3 regions of the Streptomyces sp. NPDC039736 genome follow, and region 3 is predicted to be linked to each of the others. Evidence: riboswitches for the same ligand, from Rfam matches in the RefSeq annotation. Region 3 holds a riboswitch; each other region holds the start of a gene.
What was found. A riboswitch is a leader RNA that binds a small molecule or an ion and turns the genes downstream of it on or off. The one in region 3 is predicted to bind cobalamin.
Positions count from the first base shown of each region.

Region 1: linked by a shared signal. The riboswitch ahead of metE (5-methyltetrahydropteroyltriglutamate--homocysteine S-methyltransferase) and the one ahead of ACZ56L_RS16995 (cobalamin biosynthesis protein) in region 3 are both predicted to bind cobalamin.
Region 2: linked by a shared signal. The riboswitch ahead of ACZ56L_RS02250 (energy-coupling factor ABC transporter permease) and the one ahead of ACZ56L_RS16995 (cobalamin biosynthesis protein) in region 3 are both predicted to bind cobalamin.

Region 1 covers NZ_JBVIUQ010000003.1:131,348-141,062, forward strand. The annotation lists gene ACZ56L_RS10015 (NCS1 family nucleobase:cation symporter-1) at 1-603, opposite strand, end outside; gene ACZ56L_RS10020 (GntR family transcriptional regulator) at 888-1,541, opposite strand; gene ACZ56L_RS10025 (glycoside hydrolase family 18 protein) at 1,770-3,131, shown strand; cobalamin riboswitch at 3,351-3,572, shown strand; gene metE (5-methyltetrahydropteroyltriglutamate--homocysteine S-methyltransferase) at 3,740-6,052, shown strand; gene ACZ56L_RS10035 (DUF6817 domain-containing protein) at 6,083-6,667, opposite strand; gene ACZ56L_RS10040 (LysR family transcriptional regulator) at 6,933-7,853, shown strand; gene ACZ56L_RS10045 (hypothetical protein) at 7,850-8,479, opposite strand; gene ACZ56L_RS10050 (HEAT repeat domain-containing protein) at 8,640-9,353, shown strand; gene ACZ56L_RS10055 (HEAT repeat domain-containing protein) at 9,363-9,715, shown strand, end outside.
Region 2 covers NZ_JBVIUQ010000001.1:521,782-531,496, forward strand. The annotation lists gene ACZ56L_RS02225 (glycosyltransferase family protein) at 1-861, shown strand, start outside; gene ACZ56L_RS02230 (glycosyltransferase) at 858-1,928, shown strand; gene ACZ56L_RS02235 (glycosyltransferase) at 1,925-2,959, shown strand; gene ACZ56L_RS02240 (glycosyltransferase family 2 protein) at 2,944-3,780, shown strand; gene ACZ56L_RS02245 (SDR family oxidoreductase) at 3,911-4,789, shown strand; cobalamin riboswitch at 5,045-5,229, shown strand; gene ACZ56L_RS02250 (energy-coupling factor ABC transporter permease) at 5,259-5,960, shown strand; gene ACZ56L_RS02255 (energy-coupling factor ABC transporter substrate-binding protein) at 5,957-6,331, shown strand; gene cbiQ (cobalt ECF transporter T component CbiQ) at 6,338-7,087, shown strand; gene ACZ56L_RS02265 (energy-coupling factor ABC transporter ATP-binding protein) at 7,084-7,941, shown strand; gene ACZ56L_RS02270 (hypothetical protein) at 8,194-8,538, opposite strand; gene ACZ56L_RS02275 (DNRLRE domain-containing protein) at 8,551-9,715, opposite strand, start outside.
Region 3 covers NZ_JBVIUQ010000005.1:64,448-74,162, reverse strand. The annotation lists gene cobO (cob(I)yrinic acid a,c-diamide adenosyltransferase) at 1-27, opposite strand, end outside; gene ACZ56L_RS17005 (putative cobaltochelatase) at 30-2,069, opposite strand; gene ACZ56L_RS17000 (cobyric acid synthase) at 2,212-3,762, opposite strand; gene ACZ56L_RS16995 (cobalamin biosynthesis protein) at 3,759-4,742, opposite strand; cobalamin riboswitch at 4,779-4,926, opposite strand; gene ACZ56L_RS16990 (hypothetical protein) at 5,067-5,288, opposite strand; gene ACZ56L_RS16985 (inorganic phosphate transporter) at 5,302-6,585, opposite strand; gene ACZ56L_RS16980 (class II aldolase/adducin family protein) at 6,907-7,578, shown strand; gene ACZ56L_RS16975 (alpha/beta hydrolase) at 7,684-8,814, shown strand; gene ACZ56L_RS16970 (hypothetical protein) at 8,916-9,715, shown strand, end outside.

The sequences.
Region 1 (9,715 bases), on a different contig from region 3:
CATCCACACCGCGAGCGCCAGCATCGTGATCAGCACGGCGGGCGCGGCCACCGCGATGTACTTCCGGATGACGTCCATCCCGTAACTGACGATCAGGACCTGCACGGCCCACAGGATCAGGAAGGACAGCCAGCCCAGCGCCGAAAGCCCGAGGAAGGAGCTGCCCTCCCAGCCCCCGAGCCCCGGTATCAGCGTCATGAGCAGCGCCGAGAGCACCGAGGAGGCGAGATACGTCTGGATGCCGAACCAGGCGACGGCCACTCCGCCCCGGATGACGGCCGGAAGCTGCGCACCCCTGATGCCGAAGGAGATGCGGCTCATCACCGGGAACGGCACGCCCGTCTTCGAGCCCATGGCGCCGGACAGGCTGAGCAGGACGAAGAGGAGGGCGGAGGCCAGGACGAACGCGACCAGGATGTCCCACACGCTCATCCCGAGGGCGAACAGGCCGATCGCGAAGGCGTAATTGCCGAGGCTGTGCACGTCGTTGGCCCAGAGCGTGAAGACGTTGTAGCCGCCCCAACTGCGGCCGGCCCTCTTCGTCGGGGCGAGGTCGGGACTGTAGAGGCGGGGGCTGGTGCCCGGGGGCCCGTCACCGGCCACCGGGCCGACGGCGGACTGTGCCCCGTCTGCGCGCACTGCGTCCTGAGCTGTGGTCACACCAGCCACCCTTCTCAGCGATTTCGGTATACGAAACCGTGCTACCGAAGCAAGTGACGGGGACGCTACGGCCGCCTTCCTGGGACAGTCAAGAGATCTGCCCGAGAAAATGGGATACCAAATACAGAATCCGTCGCCCGCCCGGGCACACAAAAGGGGCGAGCCGCCACTGCGCGACCCGCCCCGAACTGCCCTCTCCGCCCCCCTCCGGAACTCCCCCGCCCCCCCTACTCCTCCTTCGCCCCGCTCAGGTGCGCCGCCGCCGAGTTCCGCCCCGACTCCAGGTGCTTGGCGACGAGTTCCTCGACGCGGGGTACGTCACGGGCCGCGATCGCGTCGTACAGCCCCTCGTGCTCGCGCGCCACGTCGAGCAGGTCGTCGTGCCGCACCTGCAACCACCGCAACCGGCTGCGCAGCGTCGCCTCCAACTCGCTGAGCAGGTCGTTCGCGGCCAGCGAGGTGGCCGTCTGGTGGAAGTCGGCGGCCGCCCGCCGGGCCGTCACCGCGTCCCCGCGCCGCGCGGCCTCGAACTCCGCGTCCAGATCGGCCCGCAGCTTCGCCAGCCCCTCGCGGGTGCGCCGCTGCGCGGCCAGCCGGAAGGTCAACGTGTCCAGTGCGGACCGCACTTCGTCGATGTCGGCGATGTCGGTCGGGGTGAACTCCCGCACCACCGCCCACGTACGCGGCCGGGGCGTCACGAGCCCCTCGTTCACCAGGGCCTTGAGCGCGTCCCGGATCGGCAGCCGGCTCACCCCGAGCTCGGCGGCGAGCTCACGCTCGACGAGCTTGCTGCCGGGCGGCCGCACCCCGTCGAGGATGTCGTCGCGCAGTTGCCGGGTGACCCGATCCGACTCGGGCTCGAAGCCTTCAGAACCTGCCATGCGGCACATCTTCTCATCAGGCGGTTGTCGCTTCGTACGAACGCTCGCCCCGGCCCGCCCGCACTCCTCCGCGAGCGCGCTCACACGTCCCGGCGGCGCACGACGACCACCGCGAGCACGACGGAGGCCGACGGCCGGCCTCCGTGTTCACGGTGCCGGACCAGGACGGCCCCACCTCTTCCCGACCACCCCTTGACCCTGCATGGTCCAGACCAATAGCGTCCGCTCATGCGACGAAGACTCCTGAAAGGGTCGGCCCTCGTGGCCGCCGCCTGCGTCACTTCGCTCCTCGCCACCCTGGCCCCCTCCGCCTCCGCCGCCCCAGCGGCTCCCGACGCTCCACCGGCCGCCCAGCAGGCCGGGCACGGCGACCGGCCCGCCCTCCGCCGGGTCGGCTACTTCACCCAGTGGGGTGTCTACGGCCGCGACTACCAGGTCCAGGACCTGGACACCAGCGGCACCGCCGCCCGCCTCACCCACCTCAACTACGCCTTCGGCAACGTCGACAAGAGCGGCAAGTGCTTCCTCACGCCGGTCCCCGGTGAGAGCGATCCGTGGGCCGACTACCAGCGCCCGCTGGACGCCGCGAACTCCGTCGACGGAACAGCCGACACCGACACCCAGGCACTCGCCGGGAACTTCAACCAGATCAAGGAGCTGAAGGCCAAGCACCGGGGCCTGAAGGCGATGATCTCGCTGGGTGGTTGGAGCTGGTCGACCCACTTCTCCGATGCCGCCCTCACCCCCGCCTCCCGCAAGGCCCTCGTCACCTCCTGCATCGACCTGTACATCAAGGGCAACCTGCCCAAGGACGGGGCGCGCGGCGGCGACGGCGCGGCCGAGGGCGTCTTCGACGGCATCGACCTCGACTGGGAGTGGCCGGGCTCCGAGGGCGACGCCGACACGGTCTACCGCCCCGAGGACAAGCAGAACTTCACCGCGCTGGTACGGGAGTTCCGCAGCCAGCTCGACGCGCTCGGCAAGCAGAGGCGCACGCACTACGAACTCTCCGCCTTCGTGCCGACCGCCGACGCCAAGATCGACGCCGGTTTCGAGGTCCGCAAGATCATGAAGGACTTCGACTTCGTCAACCTCCAGGGTTACGACTTCCACGTCAGCGGCGAGAAGAAGACCGCCCAGCAGTCGGCCCTCTTCGCCCGGAACGACTTCAGCGTGCACGGCACGGTCCAGTCCTGGCTGAAGCGCGGCGCACCGGCCCGCAAGCTGGTCGTCGGCATGCCGTTCTACGGGCAGGGCTGGACCGGCGTCACCGGCGGCGGCGACGGCCTCGGCCAGCCCGCCGCCGGCCCCGCCCCCGCCACGTGGGCAGCGGGCTACGCGGACTACAAGGAGCTGAAGCCCCTCGTGCAGGCCGGGAAGTTCAAGGTCCACCGCGATCTGCTCGGCGGTCACGCCTGGCTCTTCGACGGCACCACCCTGTGGACGTACGACGACCCGCTGGTCCTCGCCGCCAAGGGCGCGTACGTACGGGCCCGGGGCCTGGGCGGCGTGATGGCCTGGTCGCTGGACGCGGACACCGCGGACGGCGAGCTCTACCGGGCGCTGGACCGGGGCCTCGGCCGGCGCTGACCGTACGCGGGGCCGGGGGTGCGCTCCCGACCGGGGACGCGCTCCCGGCCCCGGCGGTGTGCTCCCGACCGGGGACACGCCCCGGCCCCGGCGGTGTGCTCCCCGGCCCGAGCGCACCCCCGGCCCGGGAGGTCTCCTGACCGAGGGGGCGTGCCCCCGTGTCCCACGTCACGGTCCGGAAGGCGGACTCCGGGTCCCGGCGCACCCCTCCCGCCCCCTATCGTGGCCCGTGCAACTGGTTCGCCCTGCCCGCCAGGCAGCGGCGTCGCAAGAGGGAACCCGGTGGGAATCCGGGACTGCCCCGCAGCGGTGAGTGGGAACGAACGCCGTCATACGCACTGGGTCCGCACGGACCTGGGAAGCGACGGCCAGTAGGAATCCGCCGGAGTTCCGGTGGGTGTGCCCGCGAGTCCGAAGACCTGCCCGTTGCCCGCACGCGACCCGCTCGCGTGCGGACATCCCGGTGACCTCGTGGGCGGGTCGGCGTACAGATCAGGCGGAACGGCCGCTCCCCGCAAGGGAGTCGGCGGCCCGCCCGGTTCGTCGTCCCTTCGCGTCCGCGTCCCGTCGCCGGGGTGCTCAGGAGTCATCTCGCGAAGGAGATTTCCGTGACACCGAAGTCCGCAGCCGCGGCAGCACGCGCCACCGTGTACGGCTACCCCCGCCAGGGCGGGAACCGTGAGCTCAAGAGGGCCGTCGAGGGGTACTGGAAGGGCCGGGTCACCGCCGACGCCCTCCGGGCGACCGCGGCCGACCTGCGCCGTACGACATGGGAGCAGTTGGCCGGGGCCGGCCTCCACGAGGTGCCGACCGGCGACTTCTCGTACTACGACCACGTCCTGGACACCAGCGTCATGGTCGGCGCCGTCCCGGCACGCCACCGCGCGGCCGTCGACGCCGACCCCCTCGACGGGTACTTCGCGATGGCGCGCGGGAACCAGGACGTGGCCCCCCTGGAAATGACCAAGTGGTTCGACACCAACTACCACTACCTGGTGCCCGAGCTGGGCCCGGACACGGTCTTCACCGCCGACTCGTCCCAGCAGGTCGGCGCGCTGACGGAGGCCCTCGCGCTCGGCCACACCGCCCGGCCCGTGCTGGTCGGCCCGGTGACGTACCTCCTCCTGGCGAAGCCCGCCCCGGGCGTCGCCGCCGGCTTCGAGCCGCTGACCCTGCTGGACCGGCTGCTGCCCGTGTACGCCGAGGTGCTGGCCGACCTGCGGGCCGCCGGGGCCACCTGGGTGCAGCTCGACGAACCCGCCCTCGTCCAGGACCGCACCCCGGCCGAACTGAACGCCGCCGCCCGCGCCTACCGCGACCTGGGCACGCTCACCGACCGCCCGCAACTCCTCGTCGCCTCCTACTTCGACCGGCTCGGCGACGCCCTGCCGGTGCTCGCCAAGGCCCCGGTCGAGGGCCTGGCGCTGGACTTCACCGGTCCCGCCGCCGCCAACCTGGAGGCGCTCGCCGCCGTGGGCGGGCTGCCGGGCAAGCGGCTGGTCGCGGGCGTCGTCGACGGCCGCAACATCTGGATCAACGACTACGAGAAGTCCCTCGCCACCCTCGGCACGCTCCTCGGCCTGGCCGAGTGCGTCGACGTGGCCGCCTCCTGCTCGCTGCTGCACGTCCCCGTCGACGCGGCGGCCGAGCGGGACGTCGACCCGCAGGTGCTGCGCTGGCTCGCCTTCGCACGGCAGAAGACGGCGGAGGTCGTCACCCTGGCGAAGGGCCTCGCCCGGGGCACCGGCAGCATCACCGCCGAACTCGCCCGCAACCGGGCCGACTTGGCCTCCCGGGCCAACTCCCCCATCACCCGCGACCCGGCCGTACGGGCCCGGGTCGCCGCCGTGACGGACGCGGACGGCCGCCGCTCGGCACCGTACGAGCAGCGGTCCTCCGCCCAGCGCGCCGCACTCGGCCTCCCCCTCCTCCCCACCACCACGATCGGCTCCTTCCCGCAGACCGCCGAACTGCGCACCGCACGGGCCGACCTGCGGGCCGGCCGCATCGACGCGGCGGCCTACGAGGAGCGGATCAAGGCCGAGATCCGCGACGTCCTGGCCTTCCAGGAGAAGGCGGGCCTCGACGTCCTGGTGCACGGCGAGCCCGAACGCAACGACATGGTCCAGTACTTCGCCGAACGGCTGACGGGGTACCTGGCCACCCAGCACGGCTGGGTCCAGTCCTACGGCACCCGCTACGTCCGCCCGCCGGTCCTGGCCGGTGACATCTCGCGCCCCGAGCCGATGACGGTGCGCTGGACCTCGTACGCGAACTCCCTCACCGACCGCCCGGTGAAGGGCATGCTGACCGGCCCGGTGACGATGCTCGCCTGGTCGTTCGTACGGGACGACCAGCCGCTCGGCGACACGGCCCGGCAGGTCGCTCTCGCCCTGCGCGACGAGGTCGACGACCTGGAGGCGGCCGGCACTTCGGTCATCCAGGTCGACGAGCCCGCCCTGCGCGAGACGCTGCCGCTGCGCGCCGCCGACCGCGCCGGGTACCTGGCCTGGGCGACGGAGTCCTTCCGGCTCACCACCGGCGGGGTGCGCCCGGAGACCCAGATCCACACGCACATGTGCTACGCCGAGTTCGGTGACATCGTGCAGGCCATCGACGACCTGGACGCGGACGTCATCAGCCTGGAGGCGGCCCGCTCGCACATGCAGGTGGCGCGCGAGCTGGCCGCGCACGGCTATCCGCGCGAGGCCGGTCCCGGCGTCTACGACATCCACTCCCCGCGCATTCCCTCCGCCGAGGAGGCGGCGGCCCTGCTGCGCAAGGGACTTGAGGCGATCCCGCCGCAGCGGCTGTGGGTCAACCCGGACTGCGGCCTGAAGACCCGCGGCTGGCCGGAGACGCGCGCTTCCCTGGAGAACCTGGTGGCGGCGGCCAGGACCGTGCGCGACGAACTGCGTTAGCAGTTCATGCAGTTGGGGGGAGGGGCGGGGTCACTCCGCCTCTCCCCCGTGGGCCGGGAGGCCGGTGGCGCCGCCCGGCGGGTGCGGGCGCACGTCCGCGGCCGGCAGGGTCGCGCAGTCCGCCCGGGCGGCGGGACTCAGCAGAGGCGCGAACCGGGTGAATAGAGAGCGGAGTTGGGCCCCGTGACGGGCACGGAAGGCGGCGTCGACGCAGATGATGTCGAGTTCGTTGGCGGCGGTGAGCTCGGCAAAGTCCCGCTTCTCCTGGAGCGCGGGGAGCCGGGAGAGGCCGGTGAAGCGGTCCGTGAAGGGCGAGTCGGGGAGGGCCAGCACGGGGTACACGGCCCGGCGGTCGCAGCTCGCGTAGAAGTGGACGAGGGCTTCGGCCTCGGGGCCGATCGCGGCCCGCAGGCGGTCGCGTTCGCCGAGCGGGAGAAGGGCCGGGGCGAAGCCGTCGGTGCCGTAGGAGGCGTGACAGAGGCCGGCGAGCTGGAGAGCGGGCCGGGCACCCCAGTCGGCGAGTCGCCGGCGCACCCGGTCGAGGTGGGCGAGGAGGGTGCCGCCGGGGTGCGCGAGGGCGTCGGCGCCGAGGTCGCGGAGGAGGCGGGTGGCCAGGTCCACGCGGGTGCCGGGGTGCACCGGGGCGACGGGCTCCACGGGGGTCGTCGGTTCCACGGGCAAGCCCCTCTCCGTACAACGGCGCACGTCCGCGGGCGCGGCGGGCGGTCGGCACCCGGCTGGCCCCGCCCACCGTCTGGAACAGCGCGCGGAGCCTGGCCGGGTTGCCGCCTCGGGCCCTGAGAAGGATCGTCCCGCGCCCCCAACGCCCAGTCAATCCTAGGGTTTTCTTGCCCGTTCCCAAGCGCTAGCTTGGGTTCCCATGACCCTCGACGACCTCCGCGTCTTCGTCGCCGTGTGCCGCAGCGGCAGCCTCAGCGCCGTCGCCCGCGAACTGTCCTGCACGCAGTCCGCGGTGAGCCAGCACGTCAAGCGCCTGGAACGGGAGACGGGCCTCGCCCTCCTCGAACGTCTGCCGCGCGGCGTGGTGCCCACCCCCGCCGGGCAGCTCCTCAGCGGGGCGGCGGCAGGGGGGCTGGGCGACATCGACCTCGCCCTCCGCCGACTGCGCGAGCTGGCCCAGGGCGAGGGCGGTTCGATACGGATCACCACGGGCGCGACGACGGTCCGGCACTTCATGTCGGAGGCGGTGGTCGGCTTCCGCCGTCAATTCCCGCAGGTGAGGCTGGAGTTCAGGACGGCGACGTCCAGCCGCGCCTGCTTCGACGCGCTCCTGGCGGGTGGCCTGGACCTGGCCTGGATCACCCTGGGCGACCCCGTCCGGGGCATCGAGCAGCGCCCGGTCGTCGAACTCCCCTGGGTACTGGCCGTCGCCGCCGACGACCCCCTGGCCGCCACGTCCCGCATCGGGCCGGCGGAATGGGCGGACGTACGACTGATCGCGCTCCCCGAGAACGCGACCTCGCGCTCCCGGCTGGACTCCTGGTTCGCGGCGTCCGGCATCGAGCCGACCTCGGACACCAGTGTCGCCGACTGGGACACGGCGATCCTGCTCGCCGAACTGGGCCTGGGCCACGCCGTGGTCCCCGACCTGCCGGCGTGGCACGGTCCCGCACACCCCGGGCTGCGCCTGATCCCGCTGCCGGAGCTGCCTCCGCTGTGGACCGGCTGGGCGGTGCGCCGCTGGGCGACGCTGCCACCGACGGCCCGGTCCTTCGCGGCCACGGTCGAGGAGAGCTGCGGGCGGACGTTCCCGGCCGGGGGCGGCCCGGCCCGCTCCTAACCGGCCGCCTCGGGACCCGCCTGCCCCGCGTGCCCCAGCAGGAACTCGGTCGCCCGCGCGATGGCCTCCGCCGAGGTGACGTGCACGGCCTCGGACTCCTCCTCGGTGCGGTCCGCGCCGGTGGCGGTGTACCACCAGGCGTCGGCGTCCGGGTCGTGGTGGATGACGGCGCTGCCGCCCGCGTAGGCGAGCGGGACCGACTCGCCCGCGGCGCGCTTCACCACCGCGTGGGGCCACTTCAGCCGCGCCGACTGCCGCTTCAGCCCGCCCCAGGCGGCACCGAGTTGGACGTACGTCGCACCGCTCCGCCCGGCGGCGGTGGCCGCGCTCTCCGCCAGCCGGTCGACGGACCGCTTGGCCTCGTACAGCGACCGCAGCACCGCGAGCTGCACATCGGGCGCGGCCATGAGCACCGGGTCGAAGTCCTTGCCCGCGGCCCGGTAGGCGGCAGCGCGCGTCGAGATGCTCTGCGCGAGCGCGCGGACGGCGTCGAGCACCCTGTCGTCCATGGCCAGCGAGTCGTCGAGTGTGGGCTCATCCCAGGCGGGCACGACCTGGGCGGTCACGGCAGCCCAGAAGCCGGGGTCGGCCTTGTCGGGGGTGGGAATGCTCACCGTGTCATTCATGCGACAAGCTTACCTGTCGAAGCCCCTTTCCGACAATTATTTCTGTCAATTCTGTCGCAGGGGTCAGGTGGGACCGTCCGGTCGGCCGTGCGAGGGCGGGGCCGCCGCTTGACCTTGACACGGTGGCAAGGTCTTCACTGTGGCGCAGGAGGTGGCCCCCATGACCATGGCGGAGCAGGAACAAGAAAAAGAACAAGAACGAGACACCGTACGGGCGCTGCGGGCGTTGGAGGACGCGCGTGTCCCGGTGCGGTTGCGGGCGACGATGGCGGTCGGGTCCCGCCCCGATCCCGCCTACGTCGGCCCGCTCGTCGTACGGTGCGCGGTCGAGCCCGACTTCCAGGTGCGGGAGATGCTGACCTGGGCGCTGACCCGGCACGCGCCCGACCTGACGGTCCCGGCGCTCGTCGCAGAGCTGCGTTCGGAGACCGCGCAGGCACGCAGCCAGGCGCTGCACACCCTGTCCAAGATCGGGGACCGGCGGGCCCGGCCCGCGATCACCCGCGCCCTGCTGACCGACCCCGACGACGAGGTCGCCCGCAGTGCCTGGCGGGCGGCGGTCGTCCTCGTAGACCCCGGACCACCCGCAGGGCCCGTACGGCAGGACGAGAGGCAGGAACTGGCCGCAGTATTGTCGACCCAGCTCGGGCGCGGTCCGCGGGCGACGCAGTTGAGCCTCAGCCGGGCGATGATCGCGCTCGGTGAGGTGATCGTCCCGGAGCTGGCGGCGGCGGGTACGCACGCCGACCCCGCTGTGCGGGCGCACGCGCTCGCCACCGAGCGGTTGCTGCACGACCCGGACGCCGGGTTCGAGTACGCGATCGAGGAGGCGAAGCGCGTCGTGGCCCTGGGCCCGGACGGACACGAGGGGTGAGGTGCCGGGGTGCTGATCGGTGAGGTGGCGCGGCGGTCCGGGGTGAGCGCGCGCATGCTCCGGCACTACGAGTCGCTGGGGCTGGTGCGGCCGTCGGACCGCAACGGCTCCGGCTACCGCGAGTACGCCCCGGAGGACATCCGGCGGGTGTTCCACATCGAGAGCCTGCGGTCGCTCGGGCTGTCGCTGCGCGACGTCGGGCGCGCGCTCGACGACCCGGGATTCACCCCGTCCGAGCTCGTCGCCGACCTCATCCGGCAGACCCGGGAACGCATCGCCGCCGAGACCGAACTGCTGGACCGGCTGAGCCGGATCGACGCGGCGGGGCCCGCGGGCTGGGAGGACGTCCTGCGGACCACCGC
Region 2 (9,715 bases), on a different contig from region 3:
CTGCACTTCGGCTTCGACGCGCAGACCCCCGCCCAACTGGCCGAACTGGTCCGCACGCTCAAGGAGTTCCGCAAACCCCTCGTCTACACCGTGCACGACCTGCGCAACCCGCACCAGGCCGACCCCGCCCCGCACGACGCGGCACTGGACGTCCTGATACCGGCGGCCGACCACCTCTTCACGCTGACCCCGGGGGCGGCCGGCGAGATCGCCCGGCGCTGGAACCGCCACGCCACCGTCGTCCCCCATCCCCACGTGGTCGAGGAACCCCGGCTGTCCGCCCCGCGCCCGGAGCACGAGGGCTTCCGGGTGGGCCTGCACGCGAAGAGCCTGCGCCCCAACATGGCGCTGCTGCCGGTCCTGGAAGTGCTCACCGCCGCCGTCGGGGAACTGCCCGACGCCGTGCTCCAGGTGAACCTCCACCGCGAGGCGGCCGACCCGGGCGCGCACGCCCACGCCCCTGAGGTCGTGGCGGAGCTGCGCGCCCTGGCCGCCGCCGGGCGCATCGTGCTGCGCGAGCACGACTACTTCGACGACGACCAGCTGTGGGACTACCTCTCCTCCCTGGACCTCTCGGTGCTGCCGTACGCCTTCGGCACCCACTCCGGATGGCTGGAGGCCTGCCACGACCTCGGCACCGCGGTCGCCGTCCCGACCTGCGGGTACTACGCCGAGCAGCGGGCCTGCCTGCGGTACGGGCTCAGCCTCGCGGACGGGCTGCACGCGGGCTCGCTGCGGGCGGCCGTGCGCGAGGCGTACCGCACCCGCCCGCAGTGGCGCGCCGGCGCGGCGGACCGGACGGCCGAGCGGGCCAGGGTGGCCGAAGCGCACCGCGCCGTCTACCAGGAACTGCTGGCGTGAGCGACCCGCTGCGCGTCGCTCTGATCGCCTCCGTGCGCTTTCCCGTCAAGGAACCCTTCGCCGGCGGGCTGGAGGCGCACACCTGGACCCTGGCCAGGGCCCTGCGGGAGCGCGGCCACCGGGTGGACCTGTTCGCCGCCCCCGGCTCCGACCCCGGACTGGGAGTGCGGGAACTGCCGGTCCACCTGCCCGTGCTGAGCAAGGAGGCCCGGGCGGACGTCAGCATGCCCGACCCCAGGTGGCTGGAGGAGCACCATGCGTACCTGCGGCTGATGCTCGACCTCGCCGCGGACGACGGCCGCCGCTACGACGTCATCCACAACAACAGCCTCCACTACCTGCCGGTCGCCATGTCGCCCGCGGTGCGCGGCCCGATGTTCACCACCCTCCACACGCCCCCGACGCCCTGGCTGGAGTCCGCGATGCAGGCCCACGGCCCCCACCGGGCGGTCTACAGCGCGGTCAGCCTGCACACCGCGTCCTCCTGGCACCCGCTGGTCGCCGACGCCCGCGTCATCCGCAACGGCGTCGACACCCGCCGCTGGCGGCCGGGCCCCGGCGGCGACCAGTTGGTCTGGTTCGGCCGGATCGTGCCCGAGAAGGGGCCGCACCTGGCGGCGCTGGCCGCCCGGAAGGCGGGCCGCCGCCTGCGCCTGGTGGGGCCCGTGGGCGACCGCGGGTACTTCGATACGAACCTGCGCCCGCTGCTGGACGAGGACATCACCTACGCGGGCCACCTCACCGGCCGCGACCTGGCCGAACTGGTGGGCCGTTCGGCCGCCGCCCTGGTCACCCCGTGCTGGGACGAGCCGTACGGACTGGTCGTCGCGGAGGCGCTGTCCTGCGGGACGCCGGTGTGCGCGTTCGACCGCGGCGCCCTCGGCGAGATCCTCACCCCGGAGTGCGGGACCCTCGCCCCGCCGGGCGACGTGGACGCGCTCGCCGACCTGATCGGCCACGCCGTACGGCTGGACCGCGGATCGGCGCGGCAGCGGGCGGAGGACTTCTGCTCGTTGGAGGCGATGACCGACAACTACACCGACTTCTACCACGAGCTCGCCGCATGATCGGCTACTACGTCCACCACCACGGCCGCGGCCACCTGCACCGCGCCGTGTGCGTCGCGCACCGTCTGCGCACCCCGGTGGCGGGCTTCTCGTCGCTTCCCCGCCCTGCCGGCTGGCCGGGGGAGTGGACCGAGCTGCCGAAGGACACCGGCGCCGGGGCGGACGGCGCGGCCCCCACCGCGGGCGGCACGCTCCACTGGGCGCCGCTGGGCCACGCGGGGCTGCGCGGACGCATGGGCGCGATCGCCGGGTGGATCGCCGAGGCGGGACCGGACCTGTTCGTCAGCGACGTCTCCGTCGAAGTCGCCCTGCTGGCCCGGCTGATGGGGGTGCCCGTGGTGGTGGCCGCGATGCGCGGCGACCGCTTCGACACCGCCCACCGCACGGCGTACGACCTGGCCGACGCCCTGCTGGCCCCCTGGCCCGCGGCCTGGCCCGAGCCCGACTGGCCGGACCACTGGCGGGCGAAGACCACCCACACCGGGGCCTTCTCCCGCTACGACGGCCGGCCGCGCCCCACGCGGGAGGGGACCCCCGCCCCGTCCCGCCGCTCGGTCGTCGTGCTGCTCGGCGCGGGAGGTGACGGCATCACCGAGGACGACGTCCGGCGCGCCCGCGAGAAGACCCCCGACTGGGAATGGACCGTCCTCGGCGGAACCGGAGGGCAGTGGACCGACGACCCGTGGCCGCTGCTGTGCCGGGCGGACGCGGTGGTGACCCACGCGGGCCAGAACGCGATCGCCGAGTGCGCGGCCGCCCGCACCCCGGCGCTCGTCATCGCCCAGGACCGTCCGCACGACGAACAGCGGGCGACGGCGAGGGCGCTGCACGGGGCGGGACTCGCGACCGTGCGGTCCGGCTGGCCGGCCCCGGAGGAGTGGCCGGGGCTGCTGGAGCGCACCGCCCGCACCCCGGCCGACCGCTGGGCCCGGTGGGCGCCGGGCGACGGAGCCGACCGGGCCGCGCAGCTCCTCGACCGCCTGGCCACGGCCGGACCGGCCCTCGGGAGGCAGCCGTGCGCACAGCGGTGATCACCCTCGTCGCCGGACGCCACCGCCACCTCCTGCTGCAACAGGACGGTCTGGCGGCGGGCGAACGGCAACCCGACCACTATCTGGCCGTCACCATGGGCGACCCGGCCGTGCCCGCGCTCCTGGGCGGCCGGCGGCCGGTGGCCGAGACCCTCGCCGTGCCCGTGCCGTCCGACGGGCGGCTCCCGCTGGCCGCCGCCCGCAACGCCGGGGCGGCGAAGGCCCTGGCCGCCGGGGCCGACCTGCTGGTCTTCCTCGACGTGGACTGCGTACCGGGAACCCGGCTGCTCGCGCGGTACGCCGAGACGGCCACGGACGGCGCCCTGCTGTGCGGCACCGTCGCCTACCTGCCGCCACCGCAGCCCGGCGGATACGACCTGGCCGCCCTGCACACGCTCGCGCCGCCGCACCCGGGCCGTCCCGTGCCCGCCGACGACGAGGTACTGGGCGGGGGGAACCACGACCTCTTCTGGTCGCTGTCCTTCGCCCTCACCGCCCGTACCTGGCGCACCGTCGGCGGCTTCTGCGAGGAGTACAGCGGCTACGGCGGCGAGGACACGGACTTCGCCCGGCTGGCCGCCGCCCGCGGCGTCGAGCTGCGGTGGGTGGGAGGCGCGCCCGCCCACCACCAGCACCACCCGGTCTCCCGCCCGCCCGTCGAGCACGTCGACGACATCGTCCGCAACGCGTCCCTCTTCCACCGCCGGTGGGGAACCTGGGCGATGGAGGGCTGGCTGCGGGAGTTCGCCGACCTGGGCCTGGTCGCCCGCGCGACCACGGGCGACGGATGGCGGGTGACCGCGCGGGAGGCCGCGGGGTGACGGCCGGCGGAGCCGGGGAACCCGCCCGGCGGCCGATGCGTGAAACCCCGGCCCACGGGACACACGACCTTCCGGGGCAAGGACCTATCCCCACGAACCAGAGCAAAGCGCACCACAGGAGGAACAACCGATGGGCGAGACGCCGCAGCACCCCAGGACGAAGCACCCGCAGCCCCCGTTCCCCCAGCAGGACCAGGAGCCGCCGGGCACGACCGCGGCCATGGACCCGGTCCCCGATCACGGCGAGGAGTCCTACCGGGGCAGCGGTCTCCTGCCCGACAGGGCCGCCGTGGTGACCGGCGGCGACTCGGGCATCGGCCGGGCCGTCGCGCTCGCCTACGCCCGTGAGGGGGCGGACGTCCTCTTCACCCACCTCCCCGAGGAGGCGCAGGACGCCCAGGAGACCGTGCGCCTGGTCGAGAAGGCCGGCCGCCGGGCGGTGGCCGTGCCCTGCGACATCCGGGAGGAGGAGCAGTGCCGGGCGCTCGTCGAGCGGGCCGTCGCGGAGTTCGGGCGGATCGACGTACTGGTCAACAACGCGGCGTACCAGATGGCCCAGCCCGAAGGCATCCAGGACATCAGCACCGAGCAGTTCGACCGGGTGGTGCGCACCAACCTGTACGGCATGTTCTGGCTGTGCAAGGCGGCCGTGCCGCACATCCCCGCGGGCGGCTCGATCATCAACACCACCTCGGTGCAGGCCTACCAGCCCAGCCCGCAGCTCCTCGACTACGCCATGACGAAGGGCGCGATCGTCACGTTCACGAAGGGCCTCGCGCAGATGCTGGTCGACCGGGGCATCCGCGTCAACGCGGTCGCCCCGGGCCCGGTGTGGACCCCGCTCATCCCGGCCACGCTGCCGGACACCGAGGAGTTCGGCGCGCAGTCCCCGATGGGCCGGGCGGCACAGCCCGCGGAGATGGCCCCCGCGTACGTCTTCCTCGCGTCGGAACAGGCGAGCTTCATCACCGCGGAGATCATGAACGCGACGGGCGGCACACCCCTGTAGCCCACCGCCGGACGCCCCCCCGCGCTGCCGCCACTGGCGCGGGGGCGGGCGCAACGGACGAGCTCCGGCTCCCTCCCTCCGGCGGCCTCCGGCCGGCACGGGCCCTGGCACTGGTTCCGGCACCGGTTCTGGACGAACCGACGCACCACCTCGGCGTCCGCGCCCAGTTCGAACTCCCGCACCTGACGCGCCCCATTGGCACCACGACGCCGGCGGCCACGCCGGTCCGTGGTTGTCATGCGCAGGACCTGGGCAGTAGTGTCCACCTGCCTTGGTGTACGGGAAATCCGGTGAAGTACCGGTGCGGCCCTCGCCACTGTGATCGGGAAGTCCTGCTCCAGCCCCTCGCGGGCAGCCACTGGGTCCTCGGACCTGGGAAGGCGGAGATCCGGGCGGTGTCACCCGTCAGCCAGGAGACCGGCCAGGGCACTTCAACCGTCCACGAGGTGCTGGAGAGGTCTGCTGAGCCATGCACATAGCCGAGGGGTTCCTGCCCCCAGTACACGCGATCGCCTGGGGCGTCGCGGCTGCCCCGTTCGTCGTCCACGGAGTGCGTTCCCTGACCCGGGAGGTCAAGGAACACCCGGAGAGCACGCTGCTCCTGGGCGCCTCCGGGGCGTTCACCTTCGTTCTCTCCGCACTCAAGCTGCCCTCGGTGACCGGTAGCTGCTCCCATCCCACCGGCACGGGCCTGGGCGCCATCCTGTTCCGGCCGCCCATCATGACGGTGCTCGGAACGATCACTCTGCTGTTCCAGGCGCTGCTCCTGGCGCACGGCGGACTGACCACCCTGGGAGCCAACGCCTTCTCCATGGCGGTCGTCGGCCCCTGGACCGGATACGGCGTCTACCGGCTGCTGCGCCGCTACGACGTCCCGCTCATGGTCACCGTCTTCTTCGGGGCGTTCGTGGCGGACCTGACCACCTACTGCGTCACCAGCGTGCAGCTCGCGCTCGCCTTCCCCGACCCGAGCGGCGGATTCCTCGGCGCACTGGGCAAGTTCGGCTCCATCTTCGCCCTCACGCAGATCCCGCTGGCCGTCAGCGAGGGCCTGCTCACGGTGCTCGTCATGCGGCTCCTCGTCCAGTCCAGCAAAGGCGAACTGACCCGCCTGGGCGTGCTCGTCACCGGTGGACGGCGCGACTCCGTCTCCGAGGCGGTGGCCCGGTGAAGCGGAACACGAAGATCAACCTGCTGCTCCTGCTCGTGGTGGCCGCGCTCGCGGTCCTGCCGCTCGCGCTGGGTCTCGGCGACCACAAGGAGGAGCCCTTCGCCGGGGCCGACGCCGAGGCGGAGACGGCCATCACCCAGATCGACCCGGACTACGAACCGTGGTTCTCCCCGCTCTACGAGCCGCCCTCGGGGGAGGTCGAGTCCGCCCTCTTCGCCCTCCAAGCGGCCCTCGGCGCCGGCGTCCTGGCGTACTACTTCGGGCTGCGCCGCGGACGCAGGCAGGGGGAACTGCGCGCCGCGCACCGCGCCGGAAGCGGCACCGGCACCGCCGAAGCGGCCGTGGACCCACCTGCCGGGGACCGGACCTGAGCCCACGTGCTGCCCATCGACGTGGCGGCGCACAGCAGCCGCTGGCGCCGCCGCCACCCTCTCGACAAAGCCGTCCTCGCCCTGGGCCTCACCGCACTCGCCGTCACCCTGCCGCCGTGGCCGGGAGCCGTACTCGTACTCGTCACGGCACTGGTGCTCCTCCTGGGGCCGGCCGGCGTCACCCTCCGCAAGGTGTGGCGCGCCTGGCGGGTGCCGCTCGGCTTCTGCGTCACGGGTGCGGCCACCCTGACCGTCCAGGTCGGTGCGCCCGGCGCGTTCATCGCTCTCGCTCCGCACGGCTGGGAGCACGCGACGCAGGTGCTGCTGCGCTCGTCGGCCGCGTCCCTGGGCGTGCTGCTGCTCGCCTTCACCACACCCGTCACGGATCTGCTGACGTGGCTGCTGCGGCTGGGCGTTCCGGCGCCGGTGGTGGACGTGGCCCTGGTGATGTACCGGATGATCTTCCTCCTGCTCGAGTCCGTCCGCCGCATCCGCGAGGCGCAGGCCGCGCGGCTCGGCCACACCACGCGCACCGCCGCCTTCCGCTCCCTGGCGGGGCTCGGCGCCGTCGCCTTCGTCAAGGCGTTCGACCAGGCGGGCCGCATGCAGCGCGGGCTCGCGGGGCGCGGCTACGACGGCACCCTGCGCGTCATGACGCCCGACCTGCACGTCTCCCGCCGCTTCGTGCTCCTCTCCCTGGCCCTGCTCACCGCCCTGGTGATCCTCACCCTCGTACTCGAAAGGCTGCTGCCATGAACGACGACGCCGTGGTGAGCCTGCACGGGGTGTCGTTCGCCTACGAGGACGGTCCCGCCGTGCTCAGCGACTTCGACTTCGCGATCTGCGCGGGGCGCGCCCTCGCGCTCCTCGGCAGGAACGGCAGCGGGAAGACCACCCTCATGCGGCTGCTCAGCGGAGGGCTGCGCCCCCGCACGGGCCACCTGGCCCTGGAGGGGAAGCCGGTGACCTACGACCGGGCGGGCCTGACCCGGCTGCGCACCAGCGTCCAGCTCGTGCTCCAGGACCCCGACGACCAGTTGTTCGCCGCTTCGGTCGCCCAGGACGTGTCCTTCGGGCCGCTCAACCTCGGTCTGCCGCCCGCCGAAGTGGCCGACCGGGTCGCCCGGGCGCTCGCCGCCCTCGGCATCACCGATCTCGCCGAACGCCCCACCCACCTGCTCTCCTACGGTCAGCGCAAGAGGGCGGCCATCGCCGGAGCCGTCGCCCTGCGCCCCCGCCTGCTCGTCCTCGACGAGCCCACGGCCGGCCTGGACCCGGAAGGGCAGGAACAACTGCTCGACACCCTCGCCGGGCTCCGGGCGGGCGGCACCACCGTCATGATGGCCACCCACGACGTGGACCTGGCACTGCGGTGGGCCGACGACGTCGCCCTGCTCACCCCGTCCGGGGTGCGGCTGGGCGCGGCACCCGACACCCTGGCCCGGGGCGACCTCCTGGAGCAGGCGGGACTGCGACCCGCCTGGGGGATCGCGGCGTCGCGGCTGCTGCGCGCGCAGAATCTGCTGGACCGGGAGGCGCCGGGGCCGCGTACCGCGTCGGAACTCGACACGTACACGGCCCTGGTGCGGGGTGCGCAGGCTGCGGAGTGAGCACCCGCGCCCGGGGCGCGGCCCGTGACCGTGTGTCCGACGCTCGACCGCCCGCCGGAAGAAGAGGCCGTCGACGACCGCCCGATGACTCCTCCACCGTCCGCTCCGTGCCGTGTTCTTCGGCAGGTGCGAACCGGAACCGCGGGCGGCGCCGCGTCCCCTCGTCCCGGCAGAGGTTCGACACCCCGTGCCGGCCGGGGGCTTGAGCCACGAGGACATCGATGCCCGCGTGTGTGGTGGTGAGGCCCTCCCCTACCAGGGCCAGGGCGCGTCGGGGTTGACTGATCCGACGGCCAGGCCGCCCAGAACGGCAGGCAGCCAGGTGAGCCCGGTCCAGGACTTGGAGGTGTGGCCCATCGCGGTACCTGCCAGCGTCGGGAGTACGCACCCCAGGAGCAGCAGTGGTACCAGATCGGAACCGCCGAGGCCGTAGTGGTGAGTGAGCGCGTACCCGGAACTGGTGGCCATGGCTGCGAGGAGCAGGTCCCTGACGTTCACCGTGTCCAGCGCCGGAAGTTCAGTGCCCTTGCCGCGGCGCAGCAGATAGGTGATCAGGATCGCCACCTCGGTGACGACGAAAGCGAGTGCGATCAGCATCTTGGATCCCGGTCAGAACTTGCAGTTGTTCTGGATGCTGGCGTATCCGAGGATGGCGGCAACGATCTTGCGTCCCTCCACGGTGAGCTTGCGCCGCTTCTTCCAGGTCTGGATGAGCTTGGCGGTCTTCTTGAAGCCGATCTTCTTGATCAAGCGCACGGCGACGATGACCTTCTTGCTGGAACCGGCCGGGGTGAACCCGTAGATGAAGCCGGCGACGGACGCGGCACACTTCGTGATCTTCCAGGCGGTGGACCAGAAGGACGGGTCGATCACGAGGGGGAACTTGGAGTTCGCATCGAAGTCGACGTGCTGCACCAGCTTGTTCCCGACGACCTTGTAGCTGGTCGGCACGTCCTTGCCCTGCGCGTCCTTGGCCCAGGGAGCCTCGAAGAAGCCCGCCTCCCCCTTGCTGTCGTCCTGGGGAAGGACGGAGACGGATCCGTCGTCGTGGGGGACCGCCTTCATCCCGGCCGGGAGGGTGAAGCTGGTCTCGTAGTCGTGCGGTGCGCTGCTGTTCTTGATGATCTGCAGAGTACGGCTGCCACCGTCCACCGTGGGCTGCACGACGGTGTCGACCGGGCCGCTGGACGTGTAGACGACGTTGCCTCCGATCGCGGCGCCCTTGGTGTCGACTGCCGGGAGGCCCAGTTTGGTCGGCATCTTCGCGTTCTGGACGTCGATCGTGCCGTCCTTGCCGTTCCAGGGCACGCCGACGGTGTTCTCGTCGGTGGCGGCGATGGCGGCGTACTTCTCGTCGGAGGAGGTCGCGGCAGTGGTGTCGGCGGCCTCGGAGTAGGCGTTGGCCAGTCCGAGGGCTTCCTCCGCAGCGGTGAGCTTCCAGGCCGTATCGACGTAGAACTTCACCGGTGAGGACCAGCCGGCGGAGTAGTGGGTGCCGTCGAAGGCGGTCGTGCGGAAGCTGTAGGTCTTGCCCGAGGTCAGTTTGCCTGCCGGGACCTTGACCGAAGCCGTGGTGTTGCCCGGAACCTTCTCGGAGTTGACCGTGGCGACGACCTTGCCGGTGGCGTCGTCGGTGATCTCGAAGGTGCCCTGGACGGTGTCCTCGGGGTCGGAGTCGGCCATCGACGCCCGCAGGGTCGGGGTGGTGGAGTTGACCTTGAAGATGCCGCCGGAGGAGATGAACGGGGTGCCGGCCTGGAGGTTGGCTCCGTCC
Region 3 (9,715 bases):
TACGCTCGTAGGCTGTCCCTGCGGCATCGTTAAGCGGCCTTCCTCGAAGTTCCCGTGGTTCCCGTGACGTCCTTGACCAGCCCGGCGATGGAGTCCGCGCGCAGCTCGTCGAGCGTGACGGCGGTGCCGCCCAGCTCCCGGGCCAGCTCCGCCGCGAGCCCGAGCCGGACCAGCCCCGACTCGCAGTCCACGACCACCGAGGCGATGCCCTCCGCCTCGTGCAGCCGCGCCGCGCGGCCCGCCAGCGCCACCGGCTCCGGACCGCCGGTCGCCCGGCCGTCCGTCACCACGACCAGCAGCGGCCGCCGCGAGGGGTCGCGCAGCCGCTCCACCCGCAGCACCTCGTGCGCCTTCAGCAGCCCGGCGGCCAGCGGGGTGCGCCCGCCGGTCGGCAGCAGCTCCAGCCGGGCCGCCGCCGCGTCCACGGAGGAGGTCGGCGGAAGCGCGACCTCCGCCTCCTTGCCCCGGAAGGTGACCAGGCCGACCTTGTCCCGCCGCTGGTAGGCGTCGAGCAGCAGCGAGAGCACCGCGCCCTTCACCGCGCTCATCCGCTGCCGCGCCGCCATCGACCCGGACGCGTCCACGACGAACAGCACCAGATTCCCCTCGCGGCCCTCCCGGGTCGCCTGCCGCAGATCGTCCCGGCGCACGACCAGACCGCGCCCGGCGCGTCCGCGCGCGTGCTGGTGCGGGGCGGCGGCCTGCACGGTCGCCGCCAAGTGCAGCTTGGTCAGGGCGCCTTGCGGGCGCACGGCGCCCGTCGTACGGCCGTGCTCGGTGCGCGCCCGGGAGCGGCGTCCGGCCGCGCCCTCGCCCAGGCCCGGCACGCTCAGCATCTTCGTGCGGAACGGCTCGGCGGCCTTGGCGGCGGGCTGCTCGGCGCTGCTCCCGCCGGAGAGGGCGGGCTGCTCCTGCGGCGCCTCGGGCGTGTCGGGGGCCTCCGGCGCACCGGCCTCGGGCGTGTCGGGCGCGTCGTCCTGCGGGGGCAGGCCGCCGCCTCCGGGGCCGTCGGGACCGGGGTCCGGGTCGTCGTCGTTGCCGCCCTCGGGGGGCTCCGGGGGGCTGTTCTGCTCCAGCGTCTCGTCGAGCTTGTCCTCGTCGAGGCCGGGCGCGTCGAAGGGGTTGCGCCGGCGGCGGTGCGGCAGCGCGAGCAGCGCGGCCTGCCGTACGTCCTCCTCCTGTACGTCCTCACGCCCCGCCCAGGCCGCCAGCGCGGTCGCCGTACGGGCCATCACGATGTCGGCCCGCATCCCGTCGACCTCGAAGGCGGCGCAGGTCGCGGCGATCTGGCGCAGTGCGTCGTCGCCGAGCCGCACCTGGGGGAGGAGCGCGCGGGCGGCCGCGATCCGCTCCCGCAGGTCGGCCTCCTCGCCGGCCCACTTCGCGGCGAAGGCCGCCGGGTCGTCGTCGTACGCGAGCCTGCGCCGCACGACCTCCACCCGCTGGTCGGTGTCGCGGGACGCGGCGACCTCGACGGTCAGCCCGAACCGGTCCAGCAACTGCGGCCGCAGCTCGCCCTCTTCGGGGTTCATGGTCCCCACCAGCAGGAACCGCGCGGCGTGCCGCACGGAGACGCCTTCGCGCTCGACGTACGAGGCGCCCATGGCGGCGGCGTCGAGCAGGAGGTCGACCAGGTGGTCGTGGAGGAGGTTGACCTCGTCGACGTAGAGGATGCCGCGATGCGCGTCCGCCAGCAGGCCCGGCTCGAACGCCTTCACGCCCTCGCTGAGCGCCCGCTCGATGTCGAGGGCCCCGACGAGCCGGTCCTCGGAGGCCCCGACGGGCAGCTCGACCGTGCGGGCGGCGCGCGACACGCCGTCCCCGGCCTCGTGGGGACCGTCGGGACACGCCGGGTCGGGGGCGGCCGGGTCGCACGAGAACCGGCACCCCTCCACCACGTGCACCCGCGGCATCAGCGCGGCCAGCGCGCGGACGGCGGTCGACTTCGCGGTGCCCTTCTCGCCGCGTACGAGGACGCCGCCGACGGCGGGCGACACGGCGTTGAGCAGCAGCCCGAGCCGCAGGTCGTCCTGCCCGACGATCGCGGTAAAGGGGTACGGGGTACTCATACGGTCTCCATCGTCGGTCGGTCGGCTTCCCGCGGGCGGCGGGCGGCCTCGGTCATGTACGGGTGCGTCCCGGCTGGTCGCGCGGTTCTCCGCGCCCCTGACGGCATGTCATGCGGGCAGCCGTCCCCCGCCCGGGCGCGGCTCACCCCCGTACCCCCGGCGGCACGAACGGCAGTCCCGCCGGCGCGCCGGACTCGATCAGCCGCCACAGCCCCTCCGTGTCCGCGTGCTCCTCGATCAGATCCCCCAGCCGGTCCAACTGCTCCTCGCGCAACCCCGCGAAGCTCGTGTCGGCGGCCGGCACGAACCGCCGTCCCGCCGCCGCCGCGACCTCCCGCAGGAAGGCCCGCCGGAAGGCGTCGCTCTCCAGCGACCCGTGCCAGTGGGTGCCCCACACGGCCCCCACCCGGCAGCCGTCCAGGAAGGCCTCCCCGCCCAGCACTTCGGCCACCCCGTGGTGGATCTCGTACCCCTCCACGGCCTCGCCCAGCGCCGAGCCCACCGGCCGCGCCAGGGTCTTCTCCCGCGCGAACCGCACCCGTACCGGCAGCAGCCCCAGCCCCTCGACCACCCCGGCCTTCGACTCGACCTCGTCCTCGATCAGCTCGCCCAGCGCCTGGAACCCGCCGCAGATCCCCAGTACGGGCAGCCCCGCCGCGGCCCGCCGCGCCAGCGCGTCGGCGAGCCCGCGTTCCCGCAGCCACTCCAGCGCGCGAACCGTCCCGCGCGTCCCCGGCACGACCACCAGGTCCGCGTCCGCCAGCTCCTCCGCCCGGTCCACGAAGCGCACCACCACGCCCGGCTCCGCGGCGAGCGCGTCCACGTCCGTGAAGTTCGACATCAGCGGCACCGCGCACACCGCGACCCGCAGCACGTCCTCGCCGACCGGCGGCGCGACCACGGACTCCCGGACCGCGCCCCGCAGGGACACCCGCAGCCCGTCCTCCTCGTCGATGCCGAGCCCGTGCGCGAAGGGCAGCACGCCGTACGTCCTGCGCCCCGTCAGGTCCTCCAGCATGTCGAGCCCGGGCTCCAGCAGGGACACGTCACCCCGGAACTTGTTCACCAAGTACCCCGCGACCAGCCGCTGGTCCTCCTTCGCCAGCAGCGCCGTCGTGCCGAAGAACGACGCGAAGACCCCGCCCCGGTCGATGTCCCCGACCACCACCACCGGGAAGTCCGCGGCCCGCGCGATCCCCATGTTGACGATGTCCGTCCGCCGCAGATTGATCTCCGCCGGGCTGCCCGCCCCCTCGCAGATCACCGCGTCGTACTGACCGCGCAGCTCCGCCAGGCACTCCGTGACCGTGCCGAGCAGCGCCTCCCGGTGCCCGCCCTGCACGCCCTTGCCGTACGTCGTGCCGCCCGCCGTGCCGAAGAAGCCGCGCGCGCTCATCTCGCCCACCGGCCTGCCGAGCAGCACCACCTGACTGGACCTGTCGCTCCCCGGCTTCAGCAGCACCGGATTCATCAGCGCCGTCGGCTCGACGCGCGCCGCCTGCGCCTGCATCGCCTGGGCGCGCCCGATCTCCGCGCCCTCCCGCGTCACGAACGAGTTCAGCGACATGTTCTGCGCCTTGAACGGGGCCACCTTCACCCCCCGGCGCACCAGCCACCGGCAGATGCCCGCGGTGACGACGCTCTTGCCCGCGTCCGACGTGGTCCCCGCGACCAGCAGTCCGCCGCCACTCATGCGTTCCGTCCCTTCGCGTACGAGAACGCCAGCCGCCCCGCCGCACACGCGGCCAGCGCCAGCACGCCCACCCGGCGCGACAGCCGCACCGCACGTTCGATGTCGGGCACGTCCACCGGACGCCCGCGCTCCCCGTTCAGCACCGCCCGGTGCTCCACCCGCCCCGCGTACGACAGCGTTCCGCCGAGCCGCACGCCCAGCGCGCCCGCGAAGGACGCCTCGACGGGGCCCGCGTTGGGGCTGGGGTGCGCGGCGGCGTCGGCGCGCCAGGCCCTGACCGCGCCCCGGGCGTCGTCCCCGGCGAGCACCGCGAGCGCCGCCGTCAGGCGCGCGCCGGGCCAGCCGGCCACGTCGTCGAGCCGGGCCGAGGCCCACCCGTACCTGCGGTGGCGGGCCGACTTGTGCCCGACCATCGCGTCCAGCGTGTTCACCGCCCGGAACGCGACAAGCCCGGGCACACCGCCGACCGCACCCCACACCAGCGCGCCCACCACCGCGTCCGAGGTGTTCTCGGCGACGGACTCCACGACCGCCCGGGCGAGCTGCTGCCCGTCCAGGGCCTGCGGGTCGCGCCCGCACAGGTGCGGCAGCCGCTCCCGGGCCAGTTCCAGGTCCCCGGCGGCCAGCGCCCCGCCGATCGCCCTGGCCTCGCGCCCCAGCGACGTGCCCCCGACGACGGCCCAGGTGGCGGCGGCGGTCAGCGCGACGGACGCGGCGGGGCGGCGGCGTACGAGACGGGAGGCCACGGCGGCGACTGCGGCCGCTCCGCCCACGCAGACCAGGGTGTGCGCCGCGCCCCGCGCCCGGTCGTCCCGCCACAGCACCCGTTCGACGGCGGCCGCGGCACGTCCGAAGAGGGCGACCGGATGTCCCCGGCGCGGGTCGCCGAACACGGCGTCGCAGGCCATCCCGAGGGCCGCGCCGAGCGCGAACGCGTACGGGGGCACGGCGACGCAACCGCGGGTACCGCAGCCGGGCATGGCGACGAGTCCTTAACTCAGGGTCCGCGCCCTGGTTGGAGGTGACGAGCGGCTGGGAGTTCCTGGCTTCGGCACGACCCTCGTCGGGTCGGCCGTGACAGTGGCGGGACCGCGCCGGATTCGCACCGGCTTCCTCTCCATGCCGCCGTAATGGCTCCGGCAGTCCACCACGCCCCACGAACAGCCGTCAACCTAGGGTTGACCTGCGGGAGGCGGGGGGCGGGCACCGATCCGGAACGGCCGACAGCCGGCGGGGCCGGAAGACCGGCGGCCCCGCCGGCTGCTCCGGCGTCGGGGGGCGGGGCGGACGGGCCCCGCGGGTTGTCAGGAGACGATCAGGAAGATGCCGTACGCGACGGCCGCGCCGCACAGCGCGAAGCAGGCGTACGCGCCCGTGCGGGCGACCGGGGCGGAGCCGCCCGTGGCGGCGGCCGCGGTCTGCTTGGAGAGGCCCACGATGCCGAGGGTGAACAGGCCCACCAGGGAGACGGTGGCCACGAGGCTGACACCGAACACGGTGCCGAGAGCTGCCCAGTCGATGTTCATGTCGCGTGTGTCCTTAGACCGATGCGGCCGGGCGGGCCGGGTCGGCGGTGGGGGAGTGGAGGGTTGCCTTCAGGTCGCCGGTGACCGTGTGGGTGGTCCCGGCCGGGAGGAGGCCGGCGGGCGGCGGGGTGACCGCGGCCATCGCGGTGGTGACGACACCCGCGGGCTCGGCGGCCGGGGCGGCCGCGCCGCCGAGGTCGTCGGCCGTGACGTTGGTGTGGTCGACCGGCTTGCGGCGCGACAGCATCCAGATCGCACCGGAGCCCGCGACCAGCAGGATCGCGACGGCGGTGACGCCCCACGTGCCCTGACCGGTGAGGAACTCGGCGGCCGCGGCGACCGCGCCGGCGGCCGGCAGGGTCAGGCCCCAGGCGACGAACATCCGGGTCGCGGTCGACCAGCGGACCACCCCGCCCTTGGGCGCGAGACCCGAGCCCATCACGGCGCCGGAGCAGACCTGGGTGGTGGAGAGGGAGAAGCCGAGGTGCGAGGAGGCCAGGATGACCGTCGCGGCGCCGGTCTGGGCGGCGAAGCCCTGCGGCGGCCGGAGGTCGGTGAGGCCCTTGCCCATGGTGCGGATGATGCGCCAGCCGCCGAGGTAGGTGCCGAGCGCGATGGCGACGCCGGCCGAGACGATGACCCACATCGGCGGGTTCGAGCCGGGGGCCAGCACGTTGCCGGTGACCAGGGCCAGGGTGATGACACCCATGGTCTTCTGCGCGTCGTTGGTGCCGTGCGCGAGGGAGACGAGGCCGGCGGAGGCGATCTGGCCCGCCCGGTAGCCCTTGGCGGTGGCCTTCTCGTCGGTCCTGGACGCCAGCTTGAAGGTGAGCTTCGTGGCGAGGTAGGCGGCGAGACCGGCGACGATCGGCGCGGCGACCGCGGGCAGCAGCACCTTGGTGATGACGACGCTGCCGTTGACGCCGGAGGCGCCCACCGACATCAGGGTGGCGCCGATGAGGCCGCCGAAGAGTGCGTGGGAGGAACTGGACGGCAGGCCGATCAGCCAGGTCAACAGGTTCCAGAGGATCGCGCCGACCAGGGCCGCGAAGATCACTTCGGTGGTGATGCCGCTCTCGTTGATGAGCCCGCCGGAGATCGTCTTGGCGACCTCCACGGAGAGGAAGGCACCGACGAGGTTGAGCACGGCGGACATGGCCACCGCCGTCTTGGGCTTGAGAGCGCCGGTCGAGATGGTGGTCGCCATCGCGTTGGCAGTGTCGTGGAAACCGTTCGTGAAGTCGAACACGAGAGCGGTCACGATCACGATTCCGAGAAGGAGCGTGATGTGTTCCATTTACCCAGGCAATCGTTTGAGGTCAGTGGCTGTTGGACCGTAAGCAACCTGAGTGAACGGAAGATGAACTGGGCGGGGCGGCACGGTGACTCGAAACGCCGTGCCGCCGTTCCGCTTTTCACCCCGACGGCGGTGCGGCCCTAGGGGCGACCGGACCCGGCCGGGGCGTCAACCGCGCGGCAGGGCCCTCGGCCCGCCGCGCGACCCCTCGAAGAGATCCTGGTCACCCGACGGGCGGACCGCGCACCGCGCCCGTCGCCGGACGGGACGGGCCCGCGGAGTCCGGGCCGCCCGGCCGCGGCGCGCCGCCCGGCTGGCAGGATGCCCGCCATGACGACACGGGTGACGGACGCGGTGGCGGCGGCATGGCGGGACCTGGTGGACACGGCCCGCCGGTCGGTGACCGACGGGCTGGTCGTGGGGACCTCGGGGAACGTCTCGGTGCGGGCCGGCGAGGACCTGATCCTGGTCACCCCGAGCGGCGTGCCCTACGAACGGCTCGCCCCCGACGACGTGACCGGCGTCGACCGTACGGGCCGCCAGGTGCTCGGGCACCTCGTCCCCACCAGCGAGCTGCCCATGCACCTCGCGGTGTACGAGGACACCGACGCCCGGGCCGTCGTGCACACCCACGCGGTGCACGCCACCGCGGTCTCGACGCTCGTGGACCGGCTGCCCCTGGTGCACTACATGGCGGCGGCCCTGGGCGGCCAGGTCCGCACGGCGGCCTACGCGACGTACGGGACGAGGGAGCTGGCCGACAACGTCCGCCGCGCCCTGCGCGACCGCACGGGGTGCCTGCTCCAGAACCACGGGACCCTCACGTACGGAGCCACGCTCGCCCAGGCCTACGACCGCACGGCCCAACTGGAGTGGATGTGCCAGGTCTGGCTCGCCGCCTCCGGAGTCCCGGGCCTGACCCCCTCTCTGCTCACCGAGGCGCAGGTGGACACGGTCGCCGACCGGCTGCGGAACTACGGCCAACCGGGCTGACCCCCGCCCGCACCCGCGCGGCGCGACCGTCGGCGCGGGGCGGCCGGGCCACCCCGGGGGCCCCGCCCACTGGCCGTGGAAGCCGGGCGTACGGACACTGGGACCGTGCACCCGGCCAAAGCAACGGCAGCAGCCGTCACCACACTCATGGGCATCGGCGCGGCCACCGTCGCCGCCGCCCGGTACGCGGGCGACGCCGCGCTCAAGGCGACGCCCGGCCGCCCCCTGCCCGGCGACCCCCGCGTGACCGTGCACGCCACGGGCCCCGCGCAGATCACCCTGACCCGGGACCTCGCCACCCTCAGGCCGGGGGTGTTCGGCCTGGTGGGCGACGGCGTCCACGCGGTCGTCGGCCCCGTCCTGGAGGCCGCCCCGCACGCGCCCGACACCGTGGTGCGCCGCCTGGAGCGGGTCACCCGGGGCTTCCTGGAGCCCGGCGCCCGCCTCCACCTCACCCCGAACGTGCACAGCGGCGACCCCGGCACCGCCCTCGGCCTCGACTTCGCGCACGTCGACGTCATGGGCGAGCTCGGCTCCCTGCCCGCCTGGTTCGTCCCCGGCAACCGGTCGAGCACCTGGGTGATCGCCGTGCACGGCCTGGGCGCCACCCGCGAGCACCCGCTGAACGTCCTGGACCTCCTGCACCGCTTCCAGCTCCCGGTGCTCGACCTCGCCTACCGGGGCGACCCCGGCGCGCCCCGCTCCCCGGACGGCCTCGGGCACCTCGGCGACTCCGAGTGGCGCGACCTGGACGCCGCGATCCGGCACGCCGTCCGCGAGGGCGCGGAGCGGATCATCCTGTACGGCTGGTCCACCGGCGGCGCCATGGCCCTGCACGCCGCCACCTCCTCCGCCCTGCGCCACCACGTCGCCGGTCTGGTCCTGGACTCCCCGGTGCTGGACTGGGAGGCGACCGTGCGCGCCCTGGCCGCCGCCCGCGGCATCCCGGCCGCCCTCCTTCCGCTTGCCGTCCGCGCCGCCCAGGGCAGCACGGGACCGCACGGCGACCGGCTCCGTGCGGCCGCCGCCCCGGACGGCCTGCGCGTCCCGGCGCTGATCGTGCACGGCCCCGGCGACGCCGTCGCCCCCTGGGGCCCCTCCCGCGCCCTGGCCGACGCCCGCCCCGACCTGGTCACCCTGCACACCGTGCGGGACGCCTCCCACGCCGCCATGTGGAACGCCGACCCGGCCGCCTACGAAGAGGTCCTGCGCCGCTTCCTCACCCCGCTCCTCTGACCGGTCCCGCCCCGCCCACGTAGCAGATCCCACGGCGCCGTGTGGGCGGTGCGCGGGATTCCGTTTGGGCTTTCGGGCAGTCAGCGGAGACACTGCTCCACGTGACGTCCCGTACACCGCGCGACTCCAGGCTCCGACTTGTCCGCCCGCGACCCCTCGCCACAGCCCGACGGGCCGTGACGAACCGGCGTACCCGCCCGGCCCCCCGCCCTCCCGAGGGAACCCCCGCCCAGGCGGAACTGGCCCGCCACGCACGGGAAGTGCTCGCCGACGCCACCCGGGTGGCGCGCTGGGTCGACACCGAGCGCGCCCGCGGCGCCGCCCCCCGGCCCGGCCAGGCCGGAGGGCTCTCCGGCGCCTCCGCCGAACGCGCCGCCGAGGCGCTGCGCCTGACCGAGGCTCAGGTGCGGGCCGGCTGGGACCGGGCGCGCCTCGCGGGCCTCGTCGAGATCCACGGCACCAACGCCCGCCCCGGCTGGCGGCTGCGCGCCTGGGACCGCGACGACGCCGCCGTGCTGCGCGGCTGGGTCGCCCTCTTCGACGCCTGGTCGATCGTCCACCCCGCGCCGAAGGACATCGCGCCCGCCACCGTCGCGGAAGTCGTCGAGTCCGTCCCCCAGGTGCTCTCCCTCCTCCAGCTCTCCGCCGGACCCGTCCCGGTCCCGGCCCTGCTCGACCTGCTGGAGCAGCGCGTCGCCGAACTGCACGAGGAACGCTGCGAGGTCCCCCCGCACCTGCACGGCATCCCCGCCCAGACCACGGCGCACTCCGTGCCCGTCCCTCTCTCCCTGCTCCTCGGCTGGGCCCTGGAAGGGCTCGCCTCCGTCGGCGCGCTGACCCTCGGCGAGGGCCAGGCCACCCTGACGCCGCTCGGGAGCTGGGCGGTCTGGGTCAAGCTGGA